3 regions of the Paenarthrobacter sp. AT5 genome follow, and region 1 is predicted to be linked to each of the others. Evidence: riboswitches for the same ligand, from Rfam matches in the RefSeq annotation. Region 1 holds a riboswitch; each other region holds the start of a gene.
The links. A riboswitch is a leader RNA that binds a small molecule or an ion and turns the genes downstream of it on or off. The one in region 1 is predicted to bind thiamine pyrophosphate.
Positions count from the first base shown of each region.

Region 2: linked by a shared signal. The riboswitch ahead of thiO (glycine oxidase ThiO) and the one ahead of thiD (bifunctional hydroxymethylpyrimidine kinase/phosphomethylpyrimidine kinase) in region 1 are both predicted to bind thiamine pyrophosphate.
Region 3: linked by a shared signal. The riboswitch ahead of RI444_RS19220 (ECF transporter S component) and the one ahead of thiD (bifunctional hydroxymethylpyrimidine kinase/phosphomethylpyrimidine kinase) in region 1 are both predicted to bind thiamine pyrophosphate.

Region 1 is NZ_CP136441.1:2,778,973-2,788,883, reverse strand. Features, by position in the region: gene ndk (nucleoside-diphosphate kinase) at 1-214, shown strand, start outside; gene RI444_RS12810 (vitamin K epoxide reductase family protein) at 308-979, opposite strand; gene RI444_RS12805 (ribonuclease E/G) at 1,456-4,827, shown strand; TPP riboswitch at 4,979-5,077, shown strand; gene thiD (bifunctional hydroxymethylpyrimidine kinase/phosphomethylpyrimidine kinase) at 5,068-6,588, shown strand; gene rplU (50S ribosomal protein L21) at 6,932-7,240, shown strand; gene rpmA (50S ribosomal protein L27) at 7,299-7,562, shown strand; gene obgE (GTPase ObgE) at 7,696-9,282, shown strand; gene proB (glutamate 5-kinase) at 9,272-9,911, shown strand, end outside.
Region 2 is NZ_CP136441.1:3,231,712-3,241,622, forward strand. Features, by position in the region: gene hemE (uroporphyrinogen decarboxylase) at 1-304, opposite strand, end outside; gene RI444_RS14820 (glutamyl-tRNA reductase) at 464-1,783, shown strand; gene moeB (molybdopterin-synthase adenylyltransferase MoeB) at 1,852-3,051, opposite strand; gene RI444_RS14830 (TetR/AcrR family transcriptional regulator) at 3,136-3,792, shown strand; gene RI444_RS14835 (DUF3107 domain-containing protein) at 3,844-4,068, shown strand; gene RI444_RS14840 (hypothetical protein) at 4,100-4,402, shown strand; gene RI444_RS14845 (thiazole synthase) at 4,506-5,303, opposite strand; gene thiS (sulfur carrier protein ThiS) at 5,306-5,542, opposite strand; gene thiO (glycine oxidase ThiO) at 5,539-6,798, opposite strand; TPP riboswitch at 6,791-6,908, opposite strand; gene thiE (thiamine phosphate synthase) at 6,936-7,598, shown strand; gene RI444_RS14865 (ferritin-like fold-containing protein) at 7,595-8,260, opposite strand; gene RI444_RS14870 (RNB domain-containing ribonuclease) at 8,302-9,759, shown strand.
Region 3 is NZ_CP136441.1:4,128,177-4,138,087, reverse strand. Features, by position in the region: gene RI444_RS19260 (Na+/H+ antiporter subunit A) at 1-2,213, shown strand, start outside; gene RI444_RS19255 (Na(+)/H(+) antiporter subunit C) at 2,210-2,710, shown strand; gene RI444_RS19250 (Na+/H+ antiporter subunit D) at 2,707-4,275, shown strand; gene RI444_RS19245 (Na+/H+ antiporter subunit E) at 4,272-4,838, shown strand; gene RI444_RS19240 (monovalent cation/H+ antiporter complex subunit F) at 4,835-5,113, shown strand; gene mnhG (monovalent cation/H(+) antiporter subunit G) at 5,103-5,486, shown strand; gene RI444_RS19230 (DUF4235 domain-containing protein) at 5,534-5,794, opposite strand; gene RI444_RS19225 (NUDIX hydrolase) at 5,832-6,503, opposite strand; TPP riboswitch at 6,686-6,821, shown strand; gene RI444_RS19220 (ECF transporter S component) at 6,899-7,519, shown strand; gene RI444_RS19215 (ABC transporter ATP-binding protein) at 7,519-9,060, shown strand; gene RI444_RS19210 (energy-coupling factor transporter transmembrane component T family protein) at 9,057-9,851, shown strand; gene RI444_RS19205 (GNAT family N-acetyltransferase) at 9,856-9,911, opposite strand, start outside.

The DNA of each region.
Region 1 (9,911 bases):
GAGCGGGCCGGTTGTGGCAGCTGTCTTTGAAGGCCACCGCGTCATTGAAGGCTTCCGTTCGCTGGCGGGAACCACGGACCCGACGACGGCGGCGCCCGGAACCATCCGCGGCGACTTCGGCCGTGACTGGGGACTGGCTGTCCAGCAGAACCTGGTCCACGGCTCCGACTCGGTGGAGTCTGCCGAGCGCGAGATCAAGATCTGGTTCGAGTAAGACCTGGCGCACCTACAGCGAAATGACAGTTAAGGCCAATGTTCATCACGAACATTGGCCTTAACTGTCATCCCGCGGTGTTTGAGAAAGTGCTTAGTAGCCGGACGTTCCGGCGAAAACATGGAGGAACGCGAAGAAGATCGTCGCGATGACTGCCACGTAAAGCAGTGCCACGATGATCCACCCCGAATCGCCCAGCACCTTGGTCAGCCTGGCAGGCGCCTTAATGACCCCGTGGCTGATGTTGCGGATGGTGACCCACACAAACATGGGAATCATGGCTGCCCAGACCACCATGCAGAACGGGCACAGGACGTTGATCGCGTACAAAGCCTGCGACCACAACCAGACCACGAACGCGAAACCGAGCGTCACTCCAGCCTGCAGGCCCAGCCAGTACCCCCGGGAAAACCTGGCACCGGCAAGGATTCCCATGGCCGTGGTGATGATCACGGCGAAGGCGACGATGCCAATGAACATGTTCGGGAATCCGAAAAGGGAACTTTGCCACGTCTTCATCACTGTTCCGCAGGAGACCCATGGATTTACGTCGCATGCAGTGACGTGGTTTGGGTCCTGGAGCACCTGGAGCTTTTCCAGCACCAATGCCCCCGAGGCCAGCCAACCGACAACGCCTGTCACCAGGAGCAGCCAGGCAAACGGCTTGTCCCGTACGGCTGCGGGCAGCGTATCCCTGTGCGGTGCGGGTCCGGCAGCAGGGGGCGGGGCGTGGTGGTCCAGGTTTCCCCTGGCAGTGCTTGGCATCGCGGATGCATCCTCTTCCAACGGGTGGCCCCGGTCTGGCCGGGATGGGTTCTTTGGAGGATTCTAACGCCGCATGCTGAACCCTGCGCCCAGCTTTCCCTTCCACAACCGGTAGGCGACACGGTTCCTACCCCGTGAATGTGCGGGGGTGTGAGAGAATGGACATGGCCGGAAGCCGATCCACATTCGTCATCCGGTCCGGTGACTTGTTCCCAAGACCGCCAGCATGAGCAGGGCCTGCACGGATCGCCTGATCCGCTACAGGCCCGCCATGACAATGGACGGCACCTGGTTGTGGCAGCTGAACAACGGGTTTTAGAACCAAGGCACTGGCCTTCCAGGGCTGCCGCACCCCAAGGATGGTGCGAACCGGAAGGCATACTACTGACTTCTGTCAACGCCTGCGGGTTTTGACAATATTTGCCCCATTGGGTGCCGGATGTGGCGGCGCTTCCGGGGCAGGAGTGTTGCCACATATGGATAATGACCAGGTTGTAGCCGTAAATGATGGGGCGGAACCCGCGGAAGCAGCGCAGGCGCCCAAGAAAACCACCCGCGCCAGGACCGCCCGCGCGCCCCGCAAGACTGCCGCCAAGGCAGCTGCCGACAGTGCGGCAGAGCCGGTGACCGCCGAAGAAGCTGTCGATGCCGCTGCGGCTGTCCAGGCCCCCGATGCCGCTGCCGGCGCACCGGCTACTGAAGAACCAGCTGCGCAGGCTCCGGCACGTCGAAGCCGTGCCCGCAAGAAGGTTGAGCCTGCTGAGCCCCTTCCCGGCTTCGATGGGACCCCTGCGCCGGACGCGCAGGCAGAGACCACCGAACCGGCAGTGGCCACAGAACCGGCAGGATCTTCCGCTGAGGCCGCAGACGCAGCAGCAACCGCCGCTGAGCCCGCAGAAGCGCAAGCCGAGGCTGCACCGGAAAAGCCGGTCCGCCGTCGTCGTACTGCAAAAGCAAAGGTTGAAGCTCAGCAGGCCGAAAGCGCCGAAGCCGCTGCCGAAGCCACAGCCGGTGCCACGGATGCAGAGCCCGTCGCAGAAACCAGCCAGGAAGCTCCGGCCGCAACAGCGGAGGAGCAGGCTGAAACGGACGCTGCCGGTTCGTCCTCCTTGTTCCTTGAGCCGGTCTCCATCACCTCGATGATCTTCCAGGCGCCCGACCTCAGTGCTGTTGTCCGCCCGGCCGAAGAAAAAGACGCCGAGGCCGACGATGAAACCGAGGCCAGCGGTGAAGCTGAGTCGGAAGATGCCGGCAGCCGCCGCCGTCGCCGCAGCCGGGGACGCCGCGGACGCCGCGGCAACGAACGCGATGACAACGATGCCGAGGGCAGCAGCGAAACCGAAGACGACGAAGCTCCCGCTGCGGAGGCGTTGGAAGAGGGCGTCACTTCGCGTCGTCGCCGTCGGCGCCGTCGGGGGGACCAGGACCTTGAACTGACCGGCGGATCGGATGACGATCCGCCCAACACGGTCACCCGGGTCCGGGCGCCCCGCCCCATCACCGAGACCGCTGCCTCCAACCGGGTGGCGAGCGTCAAGGGTTCAACCAGGCTCGAAGCCAAGAAGCAGCGACGCCGCGAATCGCGCGAAACCGGTCGCCGCCGCCAGGTCATCACCGAGGCCGAGTTCCTGGCGCGTCGTGAGTCCGTCGACCGCCAGATGATCGTCCGCCAGCGCGATGACAGAATCCAGATCGGCGTCCTGGAAGACGGCGTGCTGGCTGAACACTTTGTTTCCAAGACCCAGCAGGACTCCCTTATCGGAAACGTCTACCTGGGCAAAGTACAGAACGTCCTGCCGTCCATGGAGGCAGCGTTCGTCGACATTGGACGCGGCCGCAATGCGGTGCTCTATGCCGGCGAGGTGAACTGGGACGCGGTGAACCTTGAGGGCCAACCGCGCCGGATCGAGAACGCGCTCAAGTCCGGAGACTCCGTCCTGGTGCAGGTCACCAAGGACCCCGTGGGTCACAAGGGTGCGCGTCTGACCAGCCAGATCTCCCTGCCGGGCCGCTACCTCGTCTATGTCCCGGGCGGTTCCATGACCGGAATCTCCCGGAAACTGCCCGACGTCGAACGGAACCGCCTCAAGCGGATCCTGAAGGACCGTTTGCCGGAGAACGCCGGCGTGATTGTCCGCACGGCCGCCGAAGGCGCGTCGGAAGAGGAACTGACCCACGACATCAACCGCCTCCGGGCGCAGTGGGAAGGCATCGAGAGCCAGGCGTCCTCAACCAAGGTGCTCGCACCGGAGCTGCTGTACGGCGAACCGGACCTCACCATCAAGGTGGTTCGGGACGTCTTCAACGAAGACTTCTCCAAGCTGATTGTTTCCGGCGACGAAGCCTGGGACACCATTGAGGCCTACGTTACGTACGTTGCACCTGACCTGGTGGGTCGCTTGGAAAAGTGGACCAAGGACCAGGACATCTTTGCTGCCTGGCGCATTGACGAACAAATCCACAAGGCTCTGGAACGCAAGGTCTTCCTGCCGTCCGGCGGCTCTTTGGTGATCGACCGTACCGAGGCCATGACTGTCGTGGACGTCAACACCGGCAAGTTCACCGGCAGCGGCGGCAACTTGGAAGAGACCGTCACCAAGAACAATCTGGAAGCGGCCGAAGAGGTAGTTCGCCAGCTCCGCCTCCGTGACATCGGCGGCATCATCGTCATCGACTTCATCGATATGGTCCTGGAGTCCAACAGGGACTTGGTGCTGCGCCGGCTGGTGGAGTGCCTTGGCCGCGACCGCACCAAGCACCAGGTGGCGGAGGTGACGTCCCTGGGCCTCGTCCAGATGACGCGCAAGCGCATGGGCACAGGCTTGCTGGAGGTCTTCGGTGAGCAATGCGAGCACTGTGCCGGCCGCGGCGTGGTGACGCACGACGAGCCCGTGGAACACCGCCGCGCCAACGTGGTGGCTGCCGAGCAGCACCGGTCCCACACCGAAGCCCAGCAGCCGTCCCAGCGCAGTGAGCGTAAGCGCCGCCGCGGCAAGGGCGGCAACCAGGCACCGGAAGCTACGACGCCGGTCCAGCCGGCCGCTGCCCCGACGGCACCCGCTCCGGCTGAATCTGTGGATCCCGCCCAGAAAGCCAAGGCAGAGGCTACCCGGGCCGCATTGGCGACGATCGCCGCTGCTGCGCACGCTGCACACCTGCACGATGACGAGGTGCACCGCGCCGAGGAAGCAGCCCGCGCCGCCGGCAAGGCGGAAGCAGGCCAGACGGGTCCCGCTCAAGCGGATCCTGCCCGGAAGGCTCCTGCGCAGTCCGCTCCTGCCCAAGGGGATGCCGCCCAGGCCCCTGCGCAGGGCGGGCAGACGCAGGGCACCACCCCGGCAGAAACTGCGGCCAGGGAGGGCCGTCCGGCTCCGGTACTGCGCTTCGGCGGAGAGGAAGTGGCTCTGCCCTTCGTGGAGCATCACGACGAACCTATCAAGAAGCCCGCCATGAGCCTGGATCTGCTGGCTGAGGCCTTCTCGCACTTGGGCGGCACACCTGAGGTTGTCCCCGGGTCTGAGGTTGCCGGGTCTGAGAAGGACGCGCCCGGGAACGTTGAATCTGCTGACGCACCCGTGAGCGCCGACGCCTTGCCAGCCACGTCCGCTGGTACTGAACCCGTGGAGTCCCGGTCCGGCGACCGGGGCCGGCGCGGCAGGCGGAACCGCAGTGCCAGCAGGGCCCAGGGTGCTGCCAACGAGACCAACGTTGAGCACCACGACGTTCGGGCCGCCACAGGTGGCGGGACCTCGCACGAAGCGAAGGCGCCGGCTGAGCCGGCAAAGAAGCCAACTCCAGCATCGGAGCCGATCATCCTGGGGGTGGGTGTTCCGGCGTCGGAGCTGTAAACAGGCACTGAAGACACAGGTGGAACGAAGGCCGCGCAGCGCATGCTGTGCGGCCTTCGTCGTGCAACGGGTCATCATCCGCCCGCTGGGGTCATATCCAGGCCGTTAGCCGCCGGGGTTCCCGGCGTGAGGGGCTTCCGGGCTAGGCTAGGACACTGACACGGGGTGCCGGGCATAGGGCCGGGCTGAGATCCAGACCCGTTGAACCTGTCCGGTTAGCACCGGCGAAGGGATGTCTCCATGACTTCAATGTCGTCTTCTGCTGTTTATCCGTTGCCAGCGGTCATCCGTACACATCCGAGGGTGTTGAGCATTGCAGGTTCGGACCCCTCCGGCGGGGCGGGGATCCAAGCGGACCTTAAAAGCATTGCTGCGCACGGCGGCTACGGTATGGCCGCCATCACCGCGCTGACGGCCCAGAACACGCGGGGCGTCAGCGGTGTGCATGTGCCGCCGGTGGAATTCCTCCGCCGGCAGCTGGAAACCGTCAGCAGCGACGTCGTTATCGACGCCGTGAAGATCGGGATGCTCGGTGATGCCGCCGTCATCAACGAGGTCCGGACCTGGCTTGCCAAGGTACGTCCCGCCGTCGTGGTCCTGGACCCGGTGATGGTGGCCACCAGCGGTGACCGGCTGCTGCGGGAATCAGCCGAGGCAGCCTTGCGTGACCTTCTGCCCATGGCGGACCTCATTACACCCAACCTTCCGGAACTGGCCATGCTGCTGGGGGAGCCCGAAGCGCAGGACTGGCCCGCGGCGCTGGACCAGGGCAAACGGTTGGCCGGGGAGTGCGGCAATACGGTGCTGGTCAAGGGAGGCCACTTGCCGGGGGCGCAGTGTCCGGATGCGCTTATCAATACCAGCGGTTTGCTGCGTCAGGACGTGATCGAAGTCGGGGGACCGCGTGTTCAGACACGGAACAGCCACGGCACCGGCTGCTCGTTGTCCTCGGCCCTGGCCACTGTCCAGGCAAGAACAGGAGATTGGGAGGCGTCCCTGCGGGAAGTCAAGCCCTGGTTGCGCGAGGCTCTGATGAGGGCTGACGATCTTGAAGTGGGCCAGGGGAGCGGTCCGATCCACCATTTCCACCATCTCCGGGAATCATCCCGGCCCGGGGCCTTCGCTACCCTCCTGTGGAAGGAAGCCGCCGTGGAGCTGGAAGCCATCCACGGGCTTGCCTTCATACGGGACTTGGGGTCCGGGGAGTTGCCGGAGTCCGAGTTCAGCTACTACCTGGCCCAGGACGCCCTTTACCTCAACGGGTATTCCAGGGTGCTTGCCCGGGCAGGTGCCCTCGCCCCGACCGAAGAAGAGCAGCTGTTCTGGGCCCGGGGTTCCCAACAGTGCCTTGACGTGGAATCCGAATTGCACCGGAACTGGCTGAGCGGCCGTGAAGCGACGACGCAGAGCGGCCCAGTCACCAAGGCCTACGTGGACCATCTGATGGCGTCATCTGCTTCGGGAAGCTACGGCGTCCTGCTTGCTGCGGTCCTGCCCTGCTACTGGCTGTATGCGGAAGTGGGGCAGCAACTGCACGCCGACTTCGTCCAGGCCGGTTCCCCGGAGAACCATCCCTACGCGGATTGGCTGAGGACCTATGCGGACGAGGATTTTGCGGAGGCGACGCGGAAGGCGATTGCTCTCACGGATGCCGCAGCAGCTGCGGCATCCGGCCGTGAGCGGGCTGCCATGAAGGAAGCCTTCGTCCAGTCCTGCCGCTACGAGACCGCGTTCTTTGATGCCCCAAGACTGCATTCGTAACACGGACGCCGCGCGTCGGACGGGAAATCAACGGCAAGGCCACGTAGAGGCTGTAAGCTGTATGGGCACGGTGCCGGGAACGTCCGTTCCTACTGGTGACAAGCGTCACGTGGTGGCTTCCGGACCCGGCCTCATTTGCAGCTGAAGGTCAAACTAGCGTAATCTTGATCTTCGGTGCTTACGCCAACACTTGGGTTATGCCCCTTGGAATTGTTCATGGGATGACTCGCGGGCTTCGATCTGAAGTCCACGGCGTTGAGGCACAGCGTGAACCAGGCCTGATTCCGGTTCGGGGTTCCGCACGCAAATTTAGTAAGAAACGTCGAGAGAAGTGAGTACCCAAGTGGTGTACGCGATTGTCCGCGCAGGCGGCCGCCAAGAAAAGGTTTCCGTTGGAGACTACGTAACTCTGAACCGCGTCCCCGGTGGAGCCGGCAGCACGCTTGAGCTGCCCGCCTTGCTCCTGGTTGACGGCGACAAGGTCACCTCCGCTGCTGCGGACCTGGCCAAGGTGAAGGTCACGGCTGAGATCCTGGAAGACCTCCGCGGTCCCAAGATTGTCATCCAGAAGTTCAAGAACAAGACCGGCTACAAGAAGCGCCAGGGTCACCGTCAGGAACTGACCAAGATCAAGATCACGAGCATCGCGTAACGTCCGTTACGTAGTTCAGATTTCAGTTTCCCCAGAAATTTAGAGGCAGGCATTTCACATGGCACACAAAAAAGGCGCGAGCTCCACTCGCAACGGTCGTGACTCCAACGCACAGCGCCTCGGCGTCAAGCGTTTCGGTGGCCAGGTAGTTTCCGCAGGCGAAATCATCGTTCGCCAGCGTGGCACCCACTTCCACCCCGGTGCAGGCGTCGGTCGCGGTGGCGACGACACCCTGTTCGCCCTCGAAGCCGGTGCGGTTGAGTTCGGTACTCGCCGTGGCCGTCGCGTGGTGAACATCGTTGCTGCTGCTGCCGCAGAGTAACAACACTTTCTGAACCGGTGGAGCGGGCCAACAGGTCCGCTCCACTGTTCTTTTAACCGCATTACAATCGTTCAGGGCGCCAGGCGCACTGGGCAAGGCGTTCGCGCTGTTGACAGCAATAGAGGAGATTCACGTGGCGAGCTTTGTAGACCGGGTAGTCCTGCACGTATCAGGCGGTACCGGCGGCCATGGCTGTGTCTCCGTCAAGCGCGAGAAGTTCAAGCCGCTGGGCGGGCCCGACGGCGGCAACGGCGGCAATGGCGGCGACGTCATCCTCCGTGTCTCAAGCCAGACCACCACGCTCCTTGATTACCACCATGCCCCGCACCGCCACGCCACCAACGGCGGCCCTGGCATGGGTGATTGGCGTGACGGCAAGAACGGGGAAACACTGGTTCTTCCCGTTCCTGACGGCACGGTAGTCAAGACCAAGGACGGAAAGGTCCTGGCAGACCTGGTCGGAGAAGGCACCGAGTTCGTTGCAGCTGCCGGCGGCATCGGGGGACTGGGCAACGCAGCACTCTCCTCGCAAAAGCGCCGCGCTCCGGGGTTCGCCCTCCTGGGAATCGAGGGAGAATCCAGCGACATCGTCCTGGAGCTGAAGTCCATCGCCGACATCGCCCTGGTCGGTTTCCCTTCTGCCGGAAAATCAAGCCTGATTGCCGCGATGTCGGCAGCCCGGCCCAAGATTGCCGACTACCCCTTCACCACGTTGGTGCCTAACCTGGGCGTGGTCGAGGCCGGCGACGTGCGTTTCACCATCGCGGACGTGCCCGGGCTCATCGAAGGCGCCAGCGAGGGCCGCGGCCTTGGCCACAACTTCCTCCGCCACGTCGAACGTTGCGCGGCGCTGGTGCACGTGCTGGACTGCGGAACGCTCGAATCGGACCGGGACCCGCTGTCCGACCTCGCTATCATTGAAGCGGAACTTGAGAAGTACGCCGTTGACATGAGCTACGCGGGAGTGGACGGGGAAGTGGTTCCCCTGAACGAACGCCCCAAGCTGGTGGTGCTCAACAAGGTGGACCTGCCGGACGGCAAGGACATGGCCGAATTCGTCAGGCCGGACCTCGAAGCCCGCGGCTACCGCGTCTTCGAAGTATCGGCCACCAGCCGCGAAGGCCTGCGCCCGCTCAGCTTCGCCATGGCCGAGATCGTCAAGGCTGCCCGTGACGCCGTCAAGGCTGCACCGCCCAAGGCTGCCCCGCAGGTCCTGCGGCCGCGCGCCGTCAACGAGGCCGGTTTCCGGATCCGCCGCGAGGAGAAGAACCTCGAGCCGCTCTTCCGCGTTTTGGGTGAAAAGCCCGTGCGCTGGGTCAAGCAGACTGATTTCACCAACGAGGAAGCTATCGGCTACCTCGCCGACCGCCTTGCCAAGCTGGGCGTGGAAACCGAACTTTTCAAGGTCGGGGCCAAGCCCGGAGACACCGTGGTGATCGGCGAAGACGACGGCGTCGTCTTCGACTGGGAACCCACCATGATGGCCGGTGCCGAACTCCTTGCCACTCCGCGTGGCACGGACATCCGCATCGCAGACATCGGCGATCGTCCCACCCGTGCCCAGAAGCGTGAGGAGCAGCTTGAGCGCCGCGAGGCCAAGGCTGCCGCGCGCGCCGAACTGGAAGCCGAGCGCAAGGCGGGCATCTGGACGGAATCCGCCAGCCGCCGTCGTGCCCAAACCGTCAAGGAAAGCAACCTGGACAACGGTGATGACGACTAGCACTTTCGAAGCACCGGAAGCAGGCCTCCACCAGCGCCGCGAGCTTGCCGAAGCCAAGCGCATCGTCGTCAAGGTGGGTTCCTCGTCGCTGACCAGCATCAAGGGCGGTATTTCCGAGAAGTCGCTTACCGCTTTGGTGAATGCCCTGGCAGGGAAGCGCAATGCCGGTGCGGAGATCATCCTGGTTTCCTCCGGTGCCATCGCGGCGGGGCTGGCGCCCCTGGGCCTGGCCAAGCGTCCCAAGGACCTGGCCACCCAGCAGGCTGCCGCGAGTGTTGGGCAGGGGCTGTTGATGGCGCGGTACACGCAGGCGTTCAACGCCCACGGAGTCACCGTCAGCCAAGTCCTGCTCACCGCAGACGACCTGATGCGCCGGACCCAGCACACCAATGCTTTCCGTGCCCTGAACAGGCTGCTGAACCTCGGAGTCGTTCCGGTGGTCAATGAGAACGACACCGTCGCAACGCACGAAATCCGCTTTGGCGACAACGACCGCCTTGCGGCCTTGGTGGCCCACTTGGTGCGCGCCGATGCCTTGGTGCTCCTGTCCGACGTCGACGCCGTCTATGACGGGCCGCCCGCCCACGGTGCGAAGCGCATTTCCCTGGTGCGCGGAGCGCAGGACCTGG
Region 2 (9,911 bases), 450 kb from region 1:
AGAAGAAGATACCGGCGTCTACATCATGGCGACGCACAGGCTGCAGCGTGATCTCTGCGGCGAGTTCAGGACGCAGGCATGAATCGAGCATGGCAACGCCCTCACGCACCTTGAGGTACTCGGGCAGGGAACGGCCGGCCTGACGCATGAACCAGACGGGCCTGCGCGAAGGCGTACCGCCGCGGTAGGCGGTGATCAGCGGCGAGTCCGCAGTGCGGCCATCATTGAGGGGGTGGCCCGGCCCAAGCTTGCCTGCCGGGGCATTGATGGCCGTATTGTTGGAGGGTGCCGCGCTAGAAGTCATGCCTTCGATTGTGCCGAAAATCCGGTGCAAAAGATAACGACAGGCTGTCACGTTCCACCCGCCGCCATACCCATGTGGCAGGGATCACTCCAGCTGGTGGTCATTGCCACGGCGGCACGTTGTTCTACCGCGCTACGAAAAAGCTATGATTGGTTTGCTGTGGTTCTTTTCTCATTGGTGGCTACACACGCCGACATCGACCTCGAAACCGTCGCTCAGTTGAGCAACGGTTCCTCCGAGCTGGCCTCCACCGCCCTGACGGGCTCACCGGTCGTCTCCGGAGCCGTGGTCCTGGCAACGTGCAACCGCTACGAGATCTATGGCGAAACAGCAAACGGCGCCGACGTCGAAGCCGCCCGCTCCGCCCTGGTTTCCCAGATCAGCGAACTCAGTGGACTCAATGAGCAACTCGTGTCGCGTTCCTTCAACACCCACGCGGGTCCGGACGTAACACGCCACCTCTTCGCAGTGAGCGCCGGGTTGGATTCCGCCGTCGTGGGCGAACGTGAGATCGCGGGGCAGGTCCGCCGCGCCCTGATCACCGCACAGCAGGAAGGCACCGCAAGTCCGGGGCTGGTCCGGCTCTTCCAAGCGGCTTCCAAGACCGCCAAGGACGTTGGCGCGCAGACGGCACTGGGTTCCCGTGGCCTTTCCATTGTCTCCGTGGCACTGGACCTGGCCACCGATCTTTCGGACAATCCGGACTGGTCCACCAAGAAGGTAGTGATCTTCGGTACCGGCGCCTATGCGGGAGCCACCATGTCCCTGCTGCGCGAACGGGGCTGCTCGGACATCTCCGTCTATTCCTCCTCCGGCCGCGCGGAAACATTCGTTGCCACCCGCGGCGGAACAGCCCTCGACGCCGATTCGCTTCCCGGGGCCGTGGCAGCCGCCGACGTGATGATCGGCTGCAGCGGCTCCGACAACCGGGTTGAGGCAGAGGATCTCGCCCGCGTCAGGACCAATTCGGGAAAGCCGTTGATTGCGATCGACCTTGCACTGACCCACGACTTCGATCCCGCCGTCGGCGAACTCGACGGCGTGGAACTCCTTACCCTCGAATCAGTCCGCCTGGCTGCGCCGCAGGAGCAGGCCGAGTCGCTGTCCCAGGCCAGTGCGATCGTCAGCGGCGCCGCCACGGCTTTCGAATCAGAGCGCGAATCGCGCTCGGTGGATTCGGCCATCGTTGCCCTGCGACGCCACACCATGAACGTCCTCGACTCCGAAATGGAAAAAGTCCGCGCCCGGCACGGGTGCACTGCAGCCGCCGAGGAAGTCGAATTCGCACTTCGCCGGATGGTGAAGCAGCTGCTGCACATCCCCACCGTACGTGCCCGCGAACTGGCCTCCGACGGCCGTCAGGAAGATTACGTGGCAGCGTTGGAAGCGCTCTACGGTATCCAGGTGGAGCAGCCCCAGGCAGCTCCCGCAGCGGAGTGCCCGGTAGACCACCAGCAACTTCGCTCCGAAAGCGCCTAGCGCAAGTTCGCCAGTTGAACCCTGCTGCCGCCCACCGCAACCGGTAGGCGGCTGTTTCTGCCTACATGTCAGTAGACGGGCTTCTCCGGTTCCACATCCCGCACCCAGGCGAGGATACCGCCGTCGAGATGGCTGACCCGCGTGTACCCCGCCTTCCGTGCGGCCTCCAGCACTGCGGCCGAACGCGTCCCTGCCTTGCAGTGGAACACGATGTCCCGGTTCTGCGGCAGGTCAACCCAAGCCTCACCGGCCAGGATCCTTCCCTGAGGAATCAACACGGAGCCATCGATATTCACGATGCTGTACTCGCCTGATTCCCTCACGTCCACCAGGTCAAAATCGCGCTGCCCCGCTGCACGTTCGGCCAGCATCGCGGCGAGTTCCTTGGCTGTGACGGTATGTTCGCCGTCGGTAGGGGCCGGCGGCGTAACCCCGCAGAATGCCTCGTAGTCCGTCAGTTCCGTGATGGGTTGGGCTTCGGGATCCCTGGACACCTTGATTTCGCGCCAGCTGCCGCCCAACGCGTCGAAAAGGGCAACCCGCCCCAGCAGGGAACGCCCGACGCCGGTAATCAGCTTCACTGCCTCGGTCACCATCAGCGAGCCCACTGCGGCGCACAGCATGCCGAAGACACCGCCCTCGCCGCAGGAGGGCACCGAGCCGGCGGGTGGGGCTTCGGGGTACAGGTCGCGGTAGGTGGGGCCGTGTTCTGCCCAGAACACGCTGACCTGGCCGTCAAAACGGAAGATGGAGCCCCAGACGTACGGCTTGCCGAGGATCGCTGCGGCATCGTTCACCAGGTAGCGCGTGGCGAAGTTGTCCGCACCGTCGAGGATGAGGTCATAGCCCGCAAAAAGCTCCAGCGCGTTGGACGCATCCAGCCGCTGGTTGTGCAGCACTACGGTGACCAGCGGATTGAGCTCGGCGATGGCCTTGCGCGCGGACTCGATCTTGGGTGTGCCCACATCGTGAACACCGTGGATCACCTGGCGCTGGAGGTTGCTCAAGTCAACGGTGTCATCGTCCACAATGCCCAGAGTCCCGACGCCGGCCGCGGCCAGGTACAAAAGCGCCGGAGATCCCAGGCCACCGGCACCTATGACAAGGACTTTCGCATTCTTAAGCCTGCGTTGGCCCACCGCGCCGATTTCGGGAATGATGAGATGCCGGGAGTACCGTTCCACCTCGGCCGGCGTCAGTCCGTCGGCCGGTTCAACGAGTGGCGGCAGGACCGCGGGCGCAGTGGGGGCAGCAAGAATTGAGGCCATACCCCAATGTATGCCTGCCGATGCCGCCCGGTCATATTACCCACCGGTACAGTGGTCATAACTGCAAAGGAAAGGCGGCAGACTGTGGCTGACGGCGCACGGGCAAACGATGGGGCAGCAGCAAAGCAGGAACGGTCCGGTTCCACCCGCTCAGCAAGGTTGCCGCGGGACGAGCGCCGGGCACAATTACTGAACGCGGCATTGGAGGTTTTCGTTTCCAATGGCTTCCATGGAGCAGCCATGGATGAGATCGCCGAAACCGCCCACGTCAGCAAACCGGTCCTCTACCAGCACTTTCCCTCCAAACGGGACCTCTACATGGCGTTGCTGGACAGCCATCTGGCCGCACTGACGGAACTGATGCTCAGCGCGCTGAACTCCACCACGGACAACAAGGAACGCGTCAAGGCGGTAATGCGCGCCTATTACAAGTTCATTGCCGATGACGACCAGGCCCACCGCCTCGTCTTCGAATCGGACCTCATCAACGATCCCGACGTCAGCTCACGCCTGGAGACGTTCAACAAGACGTTCGCGGACGCAGTAGCCCATGTGATCGCCGAAGACACCAAGCTGCCGCCCCTTGAAGCTCAGTTGCTGGGCCGCGGCCTGGCGGGAATGGCGCAGGTCAGCGCCCGGTACTGGCTGGAAACGGATGGAAACCTTGACCTCGATGTGGCCAGTGATCTGATCTATCGTTTAGCTTGGCGCGGAATCAGTCGATTCCCCAAAGAGTCCTAGGCTACAAATAAGGGACTGACCTAAAACGTTGATTGGCTTGGAGGCCTTGTTGTGGAAGTAAAGATCGGCATTCAGAACGTTGGCCGCGAAATTGTGCTCGAATCCTCGCTCGATGCCGAGGCCGTAGGCAAGCTTGTTTCAGACGCCCTGTCCAAGGGCTCGGAATTGCGCCTCACCGATGATAAGGGCCGTCAGGTCATTGTTCCGGGCGGTGCCCTGGGCTACGTGGAGATCGGCGCGGAGGAAGTTCGTCGCGTGGGCTTCGGCGCACTCTGATCCAGAACGCCCGCAACGCTAAGGAGACCCCATGCTTTCCCTCGTCGTGATGGTGTTCGTTACCGTCGCTACCGGCTTCCTGGTGTGGGCAAACGACAAACGGCATGGCAAGTACGGCATTGCCGTCCCCGCGGGAGTATCCCTCGGAGTCGGCGCCCTCAGCTGGATCGCCTTCATTGCCGCCGGCTTCGGCTACCAGCCGGGGCTGACCTGGATTCCGTGGGTCTTGCCGATCGTCCTTGGCACGGCAGCTGCGGCAGGCGTCGCGGTGTTCCTTGGCAGGACCCGGACCGTGCGGGACACTGAAGCGCTCACCAAAGCACTCCGCCTGTAGCACCTTCCCGGCTCAACCGGGCGACTAAGAACTGTGGCCACCACCCGCATGGGGTGGTGGCCACAGTTGTCAGCAGTACCTGCCGTCGCAGGTTGGTACGGGCTCAGAGGAACTCTGCCCGGCCCTCCATCGCCGATGATGCCAGCGCGTGTTCCCTCCGTGGAATGCGGCCTGCCAGCCTGGCCAGCCTGCCTGCCTTGACGGCGTGCATGAATGCCTCACCCATCTGGACAGGGTTCTGGGCACGCGTCACCGCTGTGGCCAGGAGGACAGCGTCGCAACCGAGCTCCATGGCCAGTGCCGCATCGGAAGCAGTTCCGATGCCTGCGTCCAGGACAACAGGCACGGAGGCACGGGACACAATGACTTCAATGTTGTGCGGGTTGAGGATGCCCAGACCGGTCCCGATCGGTGCTCCGAGGGGCATGACCGCAGTGGCGCCGAGGTTTTCCAGTCGCAGTGCCAACACGGGGTCGTCGTTGGTGTATGCGAAGACTTTGAAACCCCGATTGACCAGTTGTTCAGTGGCGTCGACGAGTTCAACCGCGTCCGGCAACAGCGTGTGTTCGTCCGCGATGACTTCCAGCTTCACCCAATCGGTCTCCAGCGCCTCGCGGGCCAGCTCCGCGGTAAGGACAGCGTCCTTGGCAGTGAAACAACCTGCCGTGTTGGGCAGCACCCGGATGTTGTTGTCCACCAGCAACTGGAACAGCGAGCCCGTCTCGGCCGGCGAGTACCGTCGCATGGCCACCGTGGTGAGCTCCGTACCGGAAGCAACCAGGGCCGCCCCCAAACCGTCCAGGCTCGGGGCGCCACCGGTGCCCATGATGAGCCGCGAACTGAAGGCGACACCGTCGATTTCCAGCGTGTCAGTAGTCGTTTCGGTGTTGAGGATGGTCATGCTCAGCCTCCCTGGACTGCGGTAACGAGTTCGAGTTCATCGCCGTCGGCGAGGTTCGTTGCTGCCCACTGGCTACGCGGGACCACCTCCGCATTGCGCGCGACGGCAACACCCAGCTTGCCGCCGTCGGCCGCCTGTCCGCTCGGGTCGAGGGCGCGTCCGGTAACGGACGTGACCAGGGTGCTGACGGATGCGCCATCGGCCACGGTGTGCCGGGCCCCATTGAGTGTGATGTTCATGCTGTTTCCTTGGTGGAAGCGATGGATGGTGTTGGAATGCCGCGCCCGGCGAGGGCGCCTTGCGGAGAAAAACGATCCGGACGGAACCGGACCCACCGGTCATCCGCGGAACCGTCGAGCAAGCCGGCCACGATCTGTGCGGCTATGGGGGTCAGGAGTACGCCGTGGCGGAAGAAACCCGTGGCTATGATCAGGCCCCGGACGGCGCCGTCCGCCGCGCCCACCCGCCCCAGGAGCGGAGCGTTGTCAGGGGTGCCCGGCCGTGCACGGGCTGTCACTTCGATGAGCTCCAGCTCACCGACTGCGGGGACCAGGACCTGGGCGTCCCGAAGCAGCTGGTACACGCCGCCGGCAGACACCGCATTCGATCCCGTCGAGAGCCCGTCCTCGCGTTGGGTTGCCCCGATCACCACGGTCCCGTCCTCGCGGGGCACGATGTACACCGGCACTCCCCGCACCATTCCGCGGACCGTGGAGGTCAGCAACGGGCGCAGGTCCTCCGGTACCCGGAGCCTGAGGATGTCTCCGTAAACCGGCCTGAGCGGCAGGTGCAGGTCCTCAGGAAGTCCGCCGGTCGCCGCAGCCGCCAAGCCATTGGCCAGCACCGTTTCCCTTGCCGCTACCACTTGGCCGGTGGAGAGTTCAGCGCCCACAACGCGGTCACCCTCCCACAGCAGCCGCCGGGCTTCCGCTGCCAGCTGGAACCCGCTGCTCGCGCCCGGGACCCATGTGGCATCCGACGGGGTGTGCGCGGCCAATCCGGCGAGTATGCACTCCGCCAGCCGGCGGGGGTCCACTTGGTGGTCGGCCGGGATATCGAAAGCGCATGAAATTCCGGGGCTGAGCAGCGGCTCGCGCTGCCGCGCGTCCCGCAGCATCAACGGCTCCACTGTGAGCCCCGCCGCCTGTTGCACGGAGCGCAGATCGGCGAGCGCCCGTCGATCGGCGGCATCGGCACCCACCGCGAGCGTCGACGTCGTGCTGTAGCCGGTGGTGACGCCGGTACCGGACAATCCGGACACGAACGTTGGCCACAACCTGGACGATTCGAGCATCAGTTCCAGGAGATCTTCTTCCTGGTAGTGGAGTTCGCTCACGGGGGCCAGCATCCCGGCCGCTGCAAAGGATGCTCCACTGACGGGGTTCGGATCGATGAGGGCCACGGAACGGCCTGTGGCCCGGATCCGGTGGGCTATGCCCAGGCCGACTACGCCTGCGCCGATGACGGCAACGTCTGCTTGGATGGCTTCTGCCATTGGTTTCCTTCCCTACGCCGGTATTAGCCGGATCAGGTCAAGCGGTCGGCTCTGAAGCCCTCTCAGCCGGACGGTCATATGACGCTGTCACGGCTCCCGCAGTACGTGCCCAGTTTAGAGGAACTACTCTGGTTTCCATGACCCAGCCTGATCTCCTCACCGACGCCCGCCTCTACCTGTGCACCGATGCCCGCCGGCGGCAAGGCGATTTCGAAGACTTTGTGGACGCCGCGTTCGAAGGCGGCGTGGACATCATCCAGCTCCGAGACAAGACCCTTGAGGCCGCCGAGGAACTGGAGTTGCTCGAGGTCCTGAACAAAGCTGCCGCCCGGCATTCCAAGCTGTGGGCGGTCAACGACCGGGCTGATATCGCCCGTGTTTCCGGGACTCCCGTGTTCCACGTGGGCCAAAAGGACCTCCCGCTGCCCGTGGCCCGGCAGCTGCTCGGGGACACCGCTGCCATAGGTCTTTCCACGCATGGGCCTGATCAGGTGGACGCGGCCATTGCGGCTTCGTCGGGCAGCGAAGGACTGGACTACTTCTGCGTCGGTCCCCTCTGGGCCACACCCACCAAACCGGGCCGGACGCCAGTGGGCCTGGGCTTGGTCACATATGCCACCGAAGCTGTGGAACGCGCAGGATCCGCCCTTCCCTGGTTTGCCATTGGCGGGATCGATCTTTCGAATGTGGAGCAGGTGGTTGCGGCAGGAGCCAGCCGCATCGTCGTAGTCCGCGCCATCACCGAAGCAGAAGACCCTACGGCGGCGGCCAAGGCGCTGCTCGAAGCCCTGGACGCCTAGGCAGCCAGTCCGAGGCCCGTCATCCGGCGGCCGTGGTGATCGGCGAGTTCCGCCGTCAACCGGCGTACCTCCGCCTTGGCCTGTCCGTCATGAAGTACGGCACGCAGGTCCGGGTGCTCCAACGCCACCCGTTGCACCTGGGTGAGGGCCTCACCCACCAGCCTTCGGCCCCAGAGGGCAAGGCGCGAAGCCAACCTGGGATCGTCCCTCAGGGCCCGCATGAGGAGGATGCGCAACGCCTCGGTGGCTTGGTCCGCAGAAGCGACTTTCCGGACGAATTGCTGTGTCCCGGCGTCCAGGAAGCCGGACACCGTCCTGTAGAAGTCCGAGGACACCGTGTCGATGATGTACGCCTTCAGAACAGACTCGTACCAGTCCCCTGGCGGGGTGCGCTCATGGAAGTGATCGAACGACGGCTGGAAGCGAAGCATGGCGTCTTCGGGGTCCCGCCCCATCTCGGTAAGCCTGCCGCTGATCAACGCATAGTTGCCGAACGCACCGACCGCGATCTTGGCAAAGGTGGCCCGGTCCCGGAGGGTAGGGGCAAAGCGGGAGTCCGCGGACAACCGCCCGAACGCTGACAATTCGCCATAGGCCATGGCTCCCAGCAGCTCTGCCGGGAGAACGTCCGCGGGAATCCCGCCAGGAGTGGACGTGCCCATGGTCCAAGACTATCCGCCGTTTTCGGGCTAGTCTGACTTTCGTGTCACATCACCGGATAGCGCCCAACGTCGACGATTCTTCCGACCGGCTCGCTGCCTCCCTGGCTGCCTTGAGGAGCGAGCTGGAACTACCCGGCGACTACCCTGCCGACGCCGAGCATGAAGCGCGCCAGGCGGTTCAAAACCTGCAGTTGCCGCCCCGCAGCCTGCTGGACGTGCCGTTCGTGACCATAGACCCCGCGACTTCCACCGACCTGGACCAAGCGCTGTTCATTCAGCGGAACGATGCCGGTTACAAGGTCCTGTACGCAATTGCCGACGTGCCGTCCTTCGTGGCCCCCGGCGGAGCCTTGGACGCCGAAACGCGGCGGCGCGGGCAAACGTTCTACGCACCGGACGGAAGGGTCCCGCTGCATCCGGAGGTCATCAGCGAGCAAGCCGGGAGCCTCCTGGCAGAGCAGGAATGCAGCGCCTTCGTGTGGGACTTCGACCTCGACCACAACGCGGAAGTGGTCTCCATGTCCGTGGAGCGGGCCACCGTTCGCAGCCGTGCAAAGCTCAGCTACAAGGGTGCACAGAAGCAGATCGATGCGGGAACCGCCCCCGAGGTCCTCATGCTCCTGAAGGAAGTGGGCCTGAAGCGGGTCGAACTCGAGCGCAAACGCGGCGGGGCGAGCCTGAACATGCCAGAACAGGAGATCGTCCAGGTCACCGACGGCGACTACCGGATCGTGGCTGCTCCCTCGCTGCCGATCGAGGACTGGAACGCCCAGATGTCCCTGATGACCGGAATGGCTGCGGCCCAATTGATGCTCGACGGCAAGGTGGGCATCCTGCGGACCATGCCGGCCCCTGATGAGCGCTCCTTACTGCACTTCAAGCGCCAAACCCAGGCCCTCGGAAAACCGTGGGACGGCGACATCAGCTACGGCGAGTACCTCCGGACCCTCGATGGTTCGGATCCGAAGCAATTGGCCATCCTCCACTCCGCCGGCATGCTGTTCCGGGGCGCCGGCTACACCCCGTTCGACGGTGAGGTACCGGAGAACGTTGTCCAGTCCGCCATCGGGGCCCCGTACGCGCACACCACTGCTCCACTCCGCAGGCTCATTGACCGCTTTGTCCTGGTGATCTGCGAAGCCCTCAGCAACGGCCGGGAGATCCCCGTGTGGGCACGGGAAGCGCTGCCTGACCTGCCCGGGATCATGGCTGCTTCCGACTCATTGGCAGGCCGCTTGGAGCGAATGGCCCTGGACACCGTGGAAGCCGCGCTCGCGGCAAACCACGTAGGTCAGGTATTCGACGCCGTGGTGATTTCCGGGTCCAAGCCGTCCAACGGGAACGGCAACGGCAATGGCCCCTACGGCACCGTGCAGATCGCCGGACCTGCCGTCACTGCCCGATGCGATGGTGAGCTGGTGTCCGGAACCCAGGTGCGCGTGCGCCTGGTGAAGGCCGACATCACCGGCCGGGTGATCAGGTTCGAACTGGCCGAATGACACCTAGTGGGCCAGGGAATCCGCGGTGTCGGGCCGCTATGGGCCTCAGGGATTTCGGCCGCAACGGGGTTTTTGTCCGGCACAGGATAGACTGGGACAGTAGTAATGGATGCCCGGTCGTTGATTCAGTTAATTTTTGAACTCAACAAGCC
Region 3 (9,911 bases), 1.3 Mb from region 1:
ACATTGTTGCCAGGCTTGCTCCCGGTTTTGCCGAGTCTGCGTTGTGGCTGCCGCTGGTCCTCGGATTGGGCCTGGCGACCATGCTCATCGGCGGCTACCGGGCGCTGCGGCAGACCGATATCAAGCTCATCCTCGCCTACGGCACTGTCAGCCAGCTCGGCTTCCTCACCATGGTGGTTGGCTTGGGCAGGCCGGACGCGGCCCTGGCCGGACTGGCACTGTTGCTGGCCCACGGTTTGTTCAAGGCAACGCTGTTCCTGGTGGTGGGCATCATCGACCACCAATCGGGTACGCGTGATATCCGCAAGCTGTCCGGCGTATTCCGTTCCTCCCGGGCTTTGGGCGTAGTGGCTGCCATCGCCGCAGCATCGATGGCCGGTGTGCCGCCGTTGGCTGGCTTCGTGGCCAAGGAGTCGGTGTTCGAGACGTTCGTGCATTACGCCACCGAGCACGATGCGCCCGCCTGGGGCATCTGGATCCTGGTGGGGCTGGTGATCGGCTCCATCCTCACATTCGCTTACAGCGCGCGGTTCATGTGGGGGGCATTCGCCACGAAGCCCGGCATTGAACGCACCCCGTTCAAAGCCATCAAGCCTGCTTTCCTCGCGGCCCCTGCCATCCTTGCCGCGCTGTCAATCGCCTACGGCGTCTGGCCGGTGCCCGTGGACGCTTGGATCCAGCCCTACGCCGCGCTCTTCGCAGGCAAGGAAAACGCCGTCGACGCCGGACACCTGGCTTTGTGGCATGGCGTCACTCCCGCTTTGGGACTGACAGCACTGACCTTCGCGGTGGGCGCGGCGATGTTCTACGGCCGCAACTTCGTGTCCCGGGCACAGGCATTTGTCCCTGACTGGGTGGATGGCGACCGCGCCTACCAGCACACCATCGGCGCGTTGGACGACGTCGCGGTCTGGATCACCGGCCGCACGCAGCGTGGTTCCCTGTACTTCTACCTGACGGTCATCCTCAGTGTCGCTTTCGCGGTTCCCCTGACAGCACTGCTCGTTTCCAACAAGCCGTTGCCCGGCAACGTGTACTTCATCGATCCCAATTCGCCGCTCCAGCTGATTGTGGGAATCGGCATTGTGGTGGGTGCGCTTGCGGCCGTCCGGGCCAACAAACGTTTCCTCGCCGTACTCATGGTGTCCGTCACCGGTTACGGGATCGCCCTGGTCTTCGCCCTCCAAGGCGCTCCTGACCTCGCCTTGACCCAGATGCTCGTGGAAACAATCGTCCTGGTTGCTTTCGTGCTGGCCATGCGAAGCCTTCCTGCAGAGCTGAGGGACCGCACCGGCGGCAGGCTGCGGGTTATCCGCGTCATTATCGGTGCAGCCTTCGGCGCCACCATGATCTTCGTTGCCATGTTCGCGATGGGTGCGCGGGTAGCCACGCCGGTCTCCCTGGAGTTCCCGAAGCTTGCCTACGAAGGCGGCGGGGGACTGAACGTCGTCAACGTGACCCTCGTGGACATCCGGGCATGGGACACGTTCGGTGAGATCTCGGTGCTGGCCGTTGCAGCCACCGGTGTGGCCAGCTTGATCTTCGTGCGCAGCCGGGGCGACCGGATCCGCACGTCAGCGGCAGTACCCGAAGGCAGTGTGGGCCGGCGGGTGGAGCGCGATTCCCGCGACAGTGCCACGCTGGCCGTCGCCCGGAAGTTCAGCGACGTGACACGCGATGCCTGGCTTGTGGCAGGCCGTACCCTGGCCCCCGAGCGCAGGTCCATCATCTTCGAAGTTGTCACCAGGTTGATCTTCCACTCCATGATTGTCTTCTCGATCTACCTGCTTTTGGCCGGGCACAACCTGCCGGGCGGCGGTTTTGCGGGAGGCCTGACAGCAGGCCTGGCCCTCACCATTCGTTATCTGGCCGGCGGCCGGTTCGAACTCAGTGAGGCAGCGACAGTCAGCGCCGGAACACTCCTGGGAACTGGCTTGGCCACGGCGGCTGCGTCCGGCGTCGTACCGCTGTTCCTTGGCGGCCAGGTGTTCCAGAGCGCCATCATCGAGTTCTGGCTCCCGGTGTTCGGGGACGTCAAGTTCGTCACCTCCACCATCTTCGATATCGGCGTGTACGTCGTGGTGGTGGGCCTGGCCCTGGACGTGCTCCGCAGCCTTGGTGCCGAGATCGACGAGCACTTTGAAGGAAAGGGAGCCCCCATCGCCGAGGAAGACGCCGCCGAGACCGCCTCTGCAGGGAAGGGCAACGCATGAGCATCAACCTGACCTTGCTGATCGTCATGGGCGTTCTCTACGCCTGCGGGATCTACCTCATCCTGGAACGCAGCCTTACGCGCGTCCTGCTGGGCCTGATGCTGCTGGCAAATGCCACCAACATCCTCATCCTCGCGACCGGCGGCTACGCGGGCCTGGCTCCCTTGTACAGCAAAGAGACAGATCCGGGGGCCTACAACGACCCCCTGCCGCAGGCTTTGATCCTGACGTCGATCGTCATCTCCTTCGCCGTCACGGCTTTCATGCTCGGCATCATCTACCGCACCTGGGCCCTGGCACGGCAAGACGAAATCCAGGATGACGTTGAAGACCGCCGCGTGGCCAAAACACCCAGCTACGACGCTGAAGACGATGCAATCGTTCCCTTGGAAACCTCGGAGTTCGCCATTACGCCGTCCACCCCCGAGGAACGCCTGGATCCGGAAGAAACCGAAACCCCCAAAACGGCAAAGAGCCGGGAAGGAGGCAGCGCGTGAATCTCGCTAACCTGTCACCGCTTGCTGTCCTTCTCCCCATCCTGGGCGCTGCGCTGGCGTTCGTCTTGATCCGGCACACTGCGGCGCAGCGTGCCGTCAGCATCGGGATCCTGAGCCTCACACTGATTCTGGAATCCTTCCTCCTCTTCTCCGTGTGGAACGGCGGCACGACGTCCGTCACGCTGGGCGGTTGGCTGCCTCCGTGGGGCGTGGTCCTGGTGGTGGACCAGTTCTCCTCACTCATGCTGGTGGTCTCCACGGTGGTGAGCCTCGCGGTTTTGATTTACGCAACCGGCCAGGGCATGGCCGACGGCGACCAGGAAGCTCCCGTCTCGATCTTCCACCCCACCTACTTGATCCTCGTGGCCGGCGTGTCCAATGCCTTCCTCACCGGTGATCTCTTCAACCTCTACGTGGGCTTCGAGATCCTCCTGACCGCGAGCTACGTACTGATGACCCTGGGAGGTACCGGACCACGCATCCGCGCCGGCGTCACCTACGTGGTGGTCTCGGTTGTCTCCTCGGTCCTGTTCCTGATCGCCATCGCCATGATTTACGGCGCCACCGGCACCATCACCATGGCGGACCTGGCCATCAAACTGGCCGAGCTGGATCAGGGGACCCAGAACCTCCTGCACGTGATGCTCCTGGTAGCCTTCGGGATCAAAGCAGCCGTCTTCCCGCTGTCCTTCTGGCTGCCGGACTCCTACCCGACGGCCCCGGCACCGGTCACGGCAGTCTTCGCAGGCTTGCTGACCAAAGTGGGCGTGTACGCCATGGTCCGGACGGAGACGCTCCTCTTCCCGGGGGACACGCTCAACACCCCGCTTATGGTGGTGGCCCTGCTGACGATGGTGGTGGGCATCCTCGGTGCCCTGGCACAGAGCGACATCAAACGTCTGCTCTCCTTCACCTTGGTCAGCCACATCGGGTACATGGTGTTCGGCTTGGCGGTGTCGTCCGTGACGGGGCTGGGAGCGGCAGTCTTCTACGTGGCCCACCACATCACGGTGCAGACAAGCCTGTTCCTGGTAACGGGCCTCATTGAACGTCGCGGCGGATCGTCGTCGATCGACAGGTTGGGCGGACTGGCCAAACTCTCCCCGCTGCTGGCCGTGCTGTTCTTTTTACCGGCCATGAACCTTGCAGGCATTCCGCCCTTCTCAGGGTTCCTGGGCAAACTCGGCCTTCTGCAGGCCGGTGTGGATCTGGGAACACCGCTGGCCATAACGCTTGTAGTGGGCGGGGTTGTCACAAGCCTCTTGACGCTGCTGGCGATTGCCCGCGTCTGGAACAGGGCCTTCTGGCGCAAGCCCGAGGACGCTGACTTCCCGGACCCCGTCCTTCAGTCTCCCGGCAGCGTCGGAGTCCTCCCGCGAAGCATGGTGGGTTCCACCGCAGCGCTGGTGGTCTTCGGAGTGGCACTGACAGTCTTCGCCGGACCGCTCTTCAACCTCGCCGGCGGCTCTGCGGAAATCATGCTGGACCGGGGTGCGTACATCCACTCCGTGCTGGGTGACACCGCTCCCGTGCCCGCGCAGGCGCAGCCGGGTGATGCCAAATGAGCCGTAAACCCATATCCTTCCGGACCGAATTGCCGCTGCTGGTCTGGCTGGTCATCGTGTGGGGTGCCCTCTGGCGGGACTTCAGCCCGGGCAATCTGCTGTTCGGCGCGTTGATCGCGATCATTGTGGCCAAGCTGTTCTACCTTCCGCCCGTGGAACTCAGCGGGCGGTTCAACGTGCTCCGGGCATTCCGCTTCGCCCTCATGTTCCTCGGCAAAGTGGCGGCAGCGAGCTTCCTGGTCCTCTACTTGGCCGTGGTCAAAGGGCCCAGCGTGCGCAGTGCCATCGTCGCTGTTCCGTTGCGGAGCCATTCCGACCTCATGGTGACGGCCACCGGCCACGTCATTTCGCTGATTCCGGGCTCGCTGGTGGTGGAAGTGGACCGCTCCACGTCCACCCTGTACCTGCACGCCCTGAACATGAAAACCGAAGAGGACATCCAGAAGATCCGCCGGGAGGTCCAGGACATCGAAGCCGGGCTGATCCGGATCATGGGAACACGTGAAGAACTGGACGCGCTGCAGGCCGAGCAGCACCCAGGTGTGAAAGGGGCAGCGCTGTGAAAGAACTTGTACTGGTGCTAACGGCGGCAATCCTGAGCCTGGCTGCTGCCGGGGCCATCATCCGGATCGCCATCGGCCCGTCGCTCCTGGACCGCGTGCTGGCATCGGACGTACTGCTGGCCATCCTGGGCGCGGCGCTGGCTATCGACATGGCCGTGAACCGCCACTTGAACAACCTCATGCTGCTGGTTGCCCTGGCCGTTATTGGATTCATCGGATCCGTAACGGTTGCCCGCTTCGTGGCCGACAGAAGGGGTCAAAGCAATGAGTCCTGATGCAACGGGCATGGACGCAGTCATTGATGGCGTGACCGCCGTCTTTCTGGTGGTGGGCGCGCTGATGTCCCTGGGTGCTGCTATTGGCTTGCTGCGTTTTCCCGACCTGATGAGCCGCATGCACGCCGCCACCAAGCCCCAGGTCCTGGGTTTGTTCCTGATGCTGGCTGCCATAGGCCTGCAGATGAGGACGTGGTGGGTGTGGCCGGTCCTGCTGGTGGCCTGGATCTTCCAACTGCTCACCGCTCCAGTCTCCGCGCACATGGTGGGCCGCTCCGCGTACCGCACCAAGCACGGACACCGGGAACTGCTGACCAAGGATGAACTGGAAGCAGTGGTCCAGCGGGCAGCCGAAAGCCAGAAGGAGAACTGACACGCGTTCCTGCGTTTCAGGAACGCGTGCCAGGAAACCGGAAGCTCCTAGATGATGTCCTGGGACTTCGCGAACCGGGCAATGGCACGCTGGGTTCCGCGGCTGGTGAGCACCTGGATGAGCGTGCTGACGAAAGCCGATACCAACGCGAAGGTCAGGGCTGAGCGGAGGCTCGTCTCGACGTCGTCGTGGCCTGTGGGCGGCTTGTGGCCTGTGGCCTTTTCCCAACCCTTGTTCACCAATTTGGTGCCAAGGAAACCCGCGCCGAGGCTCACACCGGCACCCAGAAGCTTGAAGAAGAAGTTCATGACCTCAGCCTAGCGTCACGGCGGTGGGGGCCGCGTTTTACTGCTTGTTCCCGCGTTCCTTCAGGAACGCAGCCATGGAGCCCGGAGGTGACAGGACGGGCCGCACCTGATGCTCGGCCTGCCACACGGCCTCCACACTGTGGAACTCCGAGATCTCCTTGAGCAGGAAGTACGTTGGGGGCATGAGCTGAAGCTTGCCCTCTGCCTCGGCCGCCAGGATGCCTTCCACCGGCATCCAGAGTGACTGCCAGGCCTCCGTGGTTTGGTGCTGCGGCTCGGCTCCGGGGGCGGGCCTGGCCACGTAGAAGTAGGTGTCGAAGCGCTTGGGCATGTCCGTGGGCGTCACCCAGTTGGCCCAGGGGCGGAGCTGGGAGGCGTCGAGGGTCAGCCCTGCTTCCTCGAACACTTCACGGATGGCAGCCGCCAGCACCGTGCCTGCTTGCGCATGCGGGTCGGAGGCCGCGATCGAGCTCATCGCCCAGTCGGCCGCATGCCTTTCCAGCAGTTCGGAGGAGTAGTCCCAGCCCTCCGCGTCCGAGGCATCGACGCGACCGCCGGGGAACACCACCATGCCGGCGGCAAAGTCCATGGAAGAGACCCTGTGCTGGACAAAGGCTTCCAGTCCCGCCGACGCATCCCGAAGCAGGATCACGCTGGCGGCAAGGCGGGGTTCGGCCACGGGGGTGTCCTTGGCTGGCTGTTCTGTCATGGGATGGGCGCCCCTCTTGCTGCTGTGAATCCGGTGTGCTGAATCTGCTGGCCCCATTCTCTCAGGTGTGCGGCACAGCGGGTCGCGGCTGTGCGCCCGTGAAACAGCAAAAGGTTTATGACCGGGCCCATAACCCGGCGCACCCCTTCCGGTGTAAACTGGGCACGCCCACAAGGGCAGATTGATAACGACAGGGGAGCGCCGCCGTCGAACCTGCAGGCATGCAGGAGACGCGAGGGCGCTGAGAGTGCGGACAGCCGCAGACCCTCGAACCTGATCCGGTTAGTACCGGCGCAAGGGAGTCGAGCTTCTCAGAGTGTCCGGAACCGGATGGCAGCAGGCCACCGGGAATACCGGGGAGCACTTTCCCCTCCTGTAACCTCAGGAGGCTAAGAATGACCACGTCAAGCGTGAAGAAGGCCGGCAACAGCTGGCGCGTTGTAGACATTGTGGTGGCGGCGCTGATTGCCATCGCAGGCGGAGTGATCTTCTGGGCCTGGTCCCAGGGCGCCGCACTCGTATCCGTTCCCATGAATGCTGCTTATCCGCCCCTCACCGGCCTGATCGCCGGTGGGTGGATGATCCCGGCCGTACTGGGCATGCTCATCATCCGCAAACCGGGAGCAGCGCTGTTCTGCGAAGCGGTCGCAGCAACGGGTGAGCTCATCATGGGGTCCCAGTACGGCACCACGGTCCTGATCTCCGGCATCCTGCAGGGCCTCGGAGCGGAACTGATCTTCGCTGCTTTCCGCTACAAGAAGTTCAACCTCCCGGTGGCCCTCCTCGCGGGTGCCGGGGCAGGACTGTTCTGCGGCCTTAACGATTCCTTCATGCCGTGGGGCTGGAACATCGCCTACGAAGCCGTCGACAAGCTGGCCTACATCGCCTTCACCACCGTTTCGGGTGCAATCATCGCCGGGGCACTGTCCTGGGTGGCCACCCGCGGGCTCGCGTCCACGGGCGTCTTGAGTTCCTTCGCTTCCCGGAAAGCCGCGTCAGAGTCAGTCTTCAACTGATGGGACCGGCACAGGTACGGCCCGCCGCCATCTCCGCCAACGGCTGGGGCTGGCGGCATTCCGGCCGGACGGTAGCAGCCATCCAGGGGCTGGACCTGCAGATCGAACCCGGGGAACGGGTTCTGCTGCTGGGGCCGTCCGGCGCCGGAAAATCGACGTTCCTGCACGCCCTGGCCGGGGTGCTGGGTGATGAGGAAGACGACGCGGACGAGACCGGTTCCCTCCTCATCGACGGTGCGGCACCTCGCGAACAGCGGGGCCGGGCCGGGCTCATGCAGCAGGACCCGGAAACGCAAGTAGTCCTGTCGCGCGTGGGCGACGACGTCGCTTTTGGAGCTGAGAACCTTGCCGTGCCCCGGGACGACATTTGGGCCCGGGTCCATGAAGCGCTCGACGACGTCGGGTTGCGTACCGCTGCCGGCGACGGCCTCGCGTTGGACCATCCGACGGCGGCTCTTTCCGGCGGACAGAAGCAGCGCCTGGCGCTGGCCGGGATTCTGGCGATGCGGCCGGGGCTGATCCTGCTCGATGAACCAACGGCGAACCTGGACCCGGCAGGCGTGCTGGAAGTCCGGGACGCAGTTCGCCGCTGCCTTGAAAAGACCGGTGCCACGCTGGTTGTGGTGGAACACCGGGTGTCCGTATGGAAGGACCTGGTTGACCGCATAGTGGTCCTCCAACCGGGCGCGGCCGGTGGCGGAGTGCTGTTGGACGGCCCTCCCGATCAGGTGCTCGCCGAAGCCCGGAGCATGCTCATCACAGCCGGAGTCTGGGTCCCGGGATATGTGCCCCGTACCCGCACCAGGACCACCGCTGAGGGGCCGGCGGAGTTGCTCCTCGCAGCAGAACACGTGGCCGTTTCCCGTGAAAAGCCGCGGCGGAGGGGTTTCAAGAGCATCCCGCCCATCCCGGTCCAAGCCGGTGTGTCTGCCCAGGTTCGGGCAGGACGGGCGTTGACCATCACTGGCCCCAACGGCGCAGGGAAGTCCACCTTTGCGCTCACGATGGCCGGCCTTCTGGCGCCGGTGGCAGGAAAGGTCTCTGCCGCCGTCGAGCTTTCCGAGGGCGCCGGAATCGATCCCTTCAAATGGAAGGCGGATCAACTGATTTCCCGGATCGGGACGGTGTTCCAGGAGCCTGAGCATCAGTTCGTCACGGGCAAAGTGATGGATGAGTTGATGTTTGGGCCCCGGCACCTCGGCAGGGGTGAGGAGCGGGTGGACGAACTCCTGGAGAGGCTCCGTTTGACGCACTTGGTGGACGCGAATCCCTACACGCTGTCCGGCGGCGAGAAGCGGCGGCTTTCCGTCGCGACCGTCCTGGCCGCCCACCCACAGGTCCTGGTGCTTGATGAGCCTACCTTCGGGCAGGATGCCAACACCTGGGCGGAACTCGCGTCGTTCCTGTCCGAGTTGCTGGACCAGGGCACGGCCGTTGTGTCCGTCACCCACGACGAGGAATTCAGCGCAGTGCTGGGCGGCATGGAGTTGCGGCTGGACCCGGCCACAGAAGCTGCCAGGCAGGAAGCGGGTGCCGCATGAGGGATGCGCTAAGCCTCACCGGAAACAACGCGGTGCTGACCAAGGCCAACCCCCTGGCGAAGTTCGTCGCCGTCTTCCTGATTTCGATGGTCCTGGCCTTGTCCATCGACTGGGTATCGGCATCGATCGCCCTTGCCGCCGAACTCGCACTGTTCCCGCTGGCCGGGCTGACCTTGCGGCTCTTGTGGGTGCGGGCGTGGCCGCTCATCATCGCAGCCGCAATTGGCGGGTGGAGCACGGCGATTGTCGCTGCGGACAGCGGGGCCGTACTGCTCGACGTCGGACTGTGGTCCATCAGCGAAGGTTCCCTTGAGTTGGGGCTGGGTTTCATGCTCCGCGGCTTGGCGATCGCCCTCCCCGCGATCCTCCTGATGACCTGCACGGACCCCACCGACCTTGCCGACGCGCTGGCTCAGAAGGCCCGCCTCCCGCACCGGTTCGTGTTGGGATCGTTGGCTGCGATGCGGCTTGTGGGGCTGATGGCGGAGGAATGGCAAACCATTGGCATGGCCCGGCGCGCCCGCGGCGTGGGATCGCAGGGAAACCCGGTGCAGCGGCTCAAAGCGACCCTTGGTCAGAGCTTCGGGCTGCTGGTCCAAGCTGTCCGGCGGGCGTCGCGGCTGGCTGTGACCATGGAGGCCCGGGGCTTCGGAGGAGCGCAGCGCACGTGGGCCCGGGAGTCCACCTATTCAATGCTGGACGTTTGGGTCTTGCTGGGAGGGGTGCTGATTGCCGCCGCGGCTGTGTTGGCCGCCTTGGGCGCAGGCACGTGGAGCTTCGTCTGGCGCTAGGGGTTCAGCGAGTGGATTGCTCCGCTTGGATTTGTTCGAAGCCGGCCCGCGTGAGGAAGC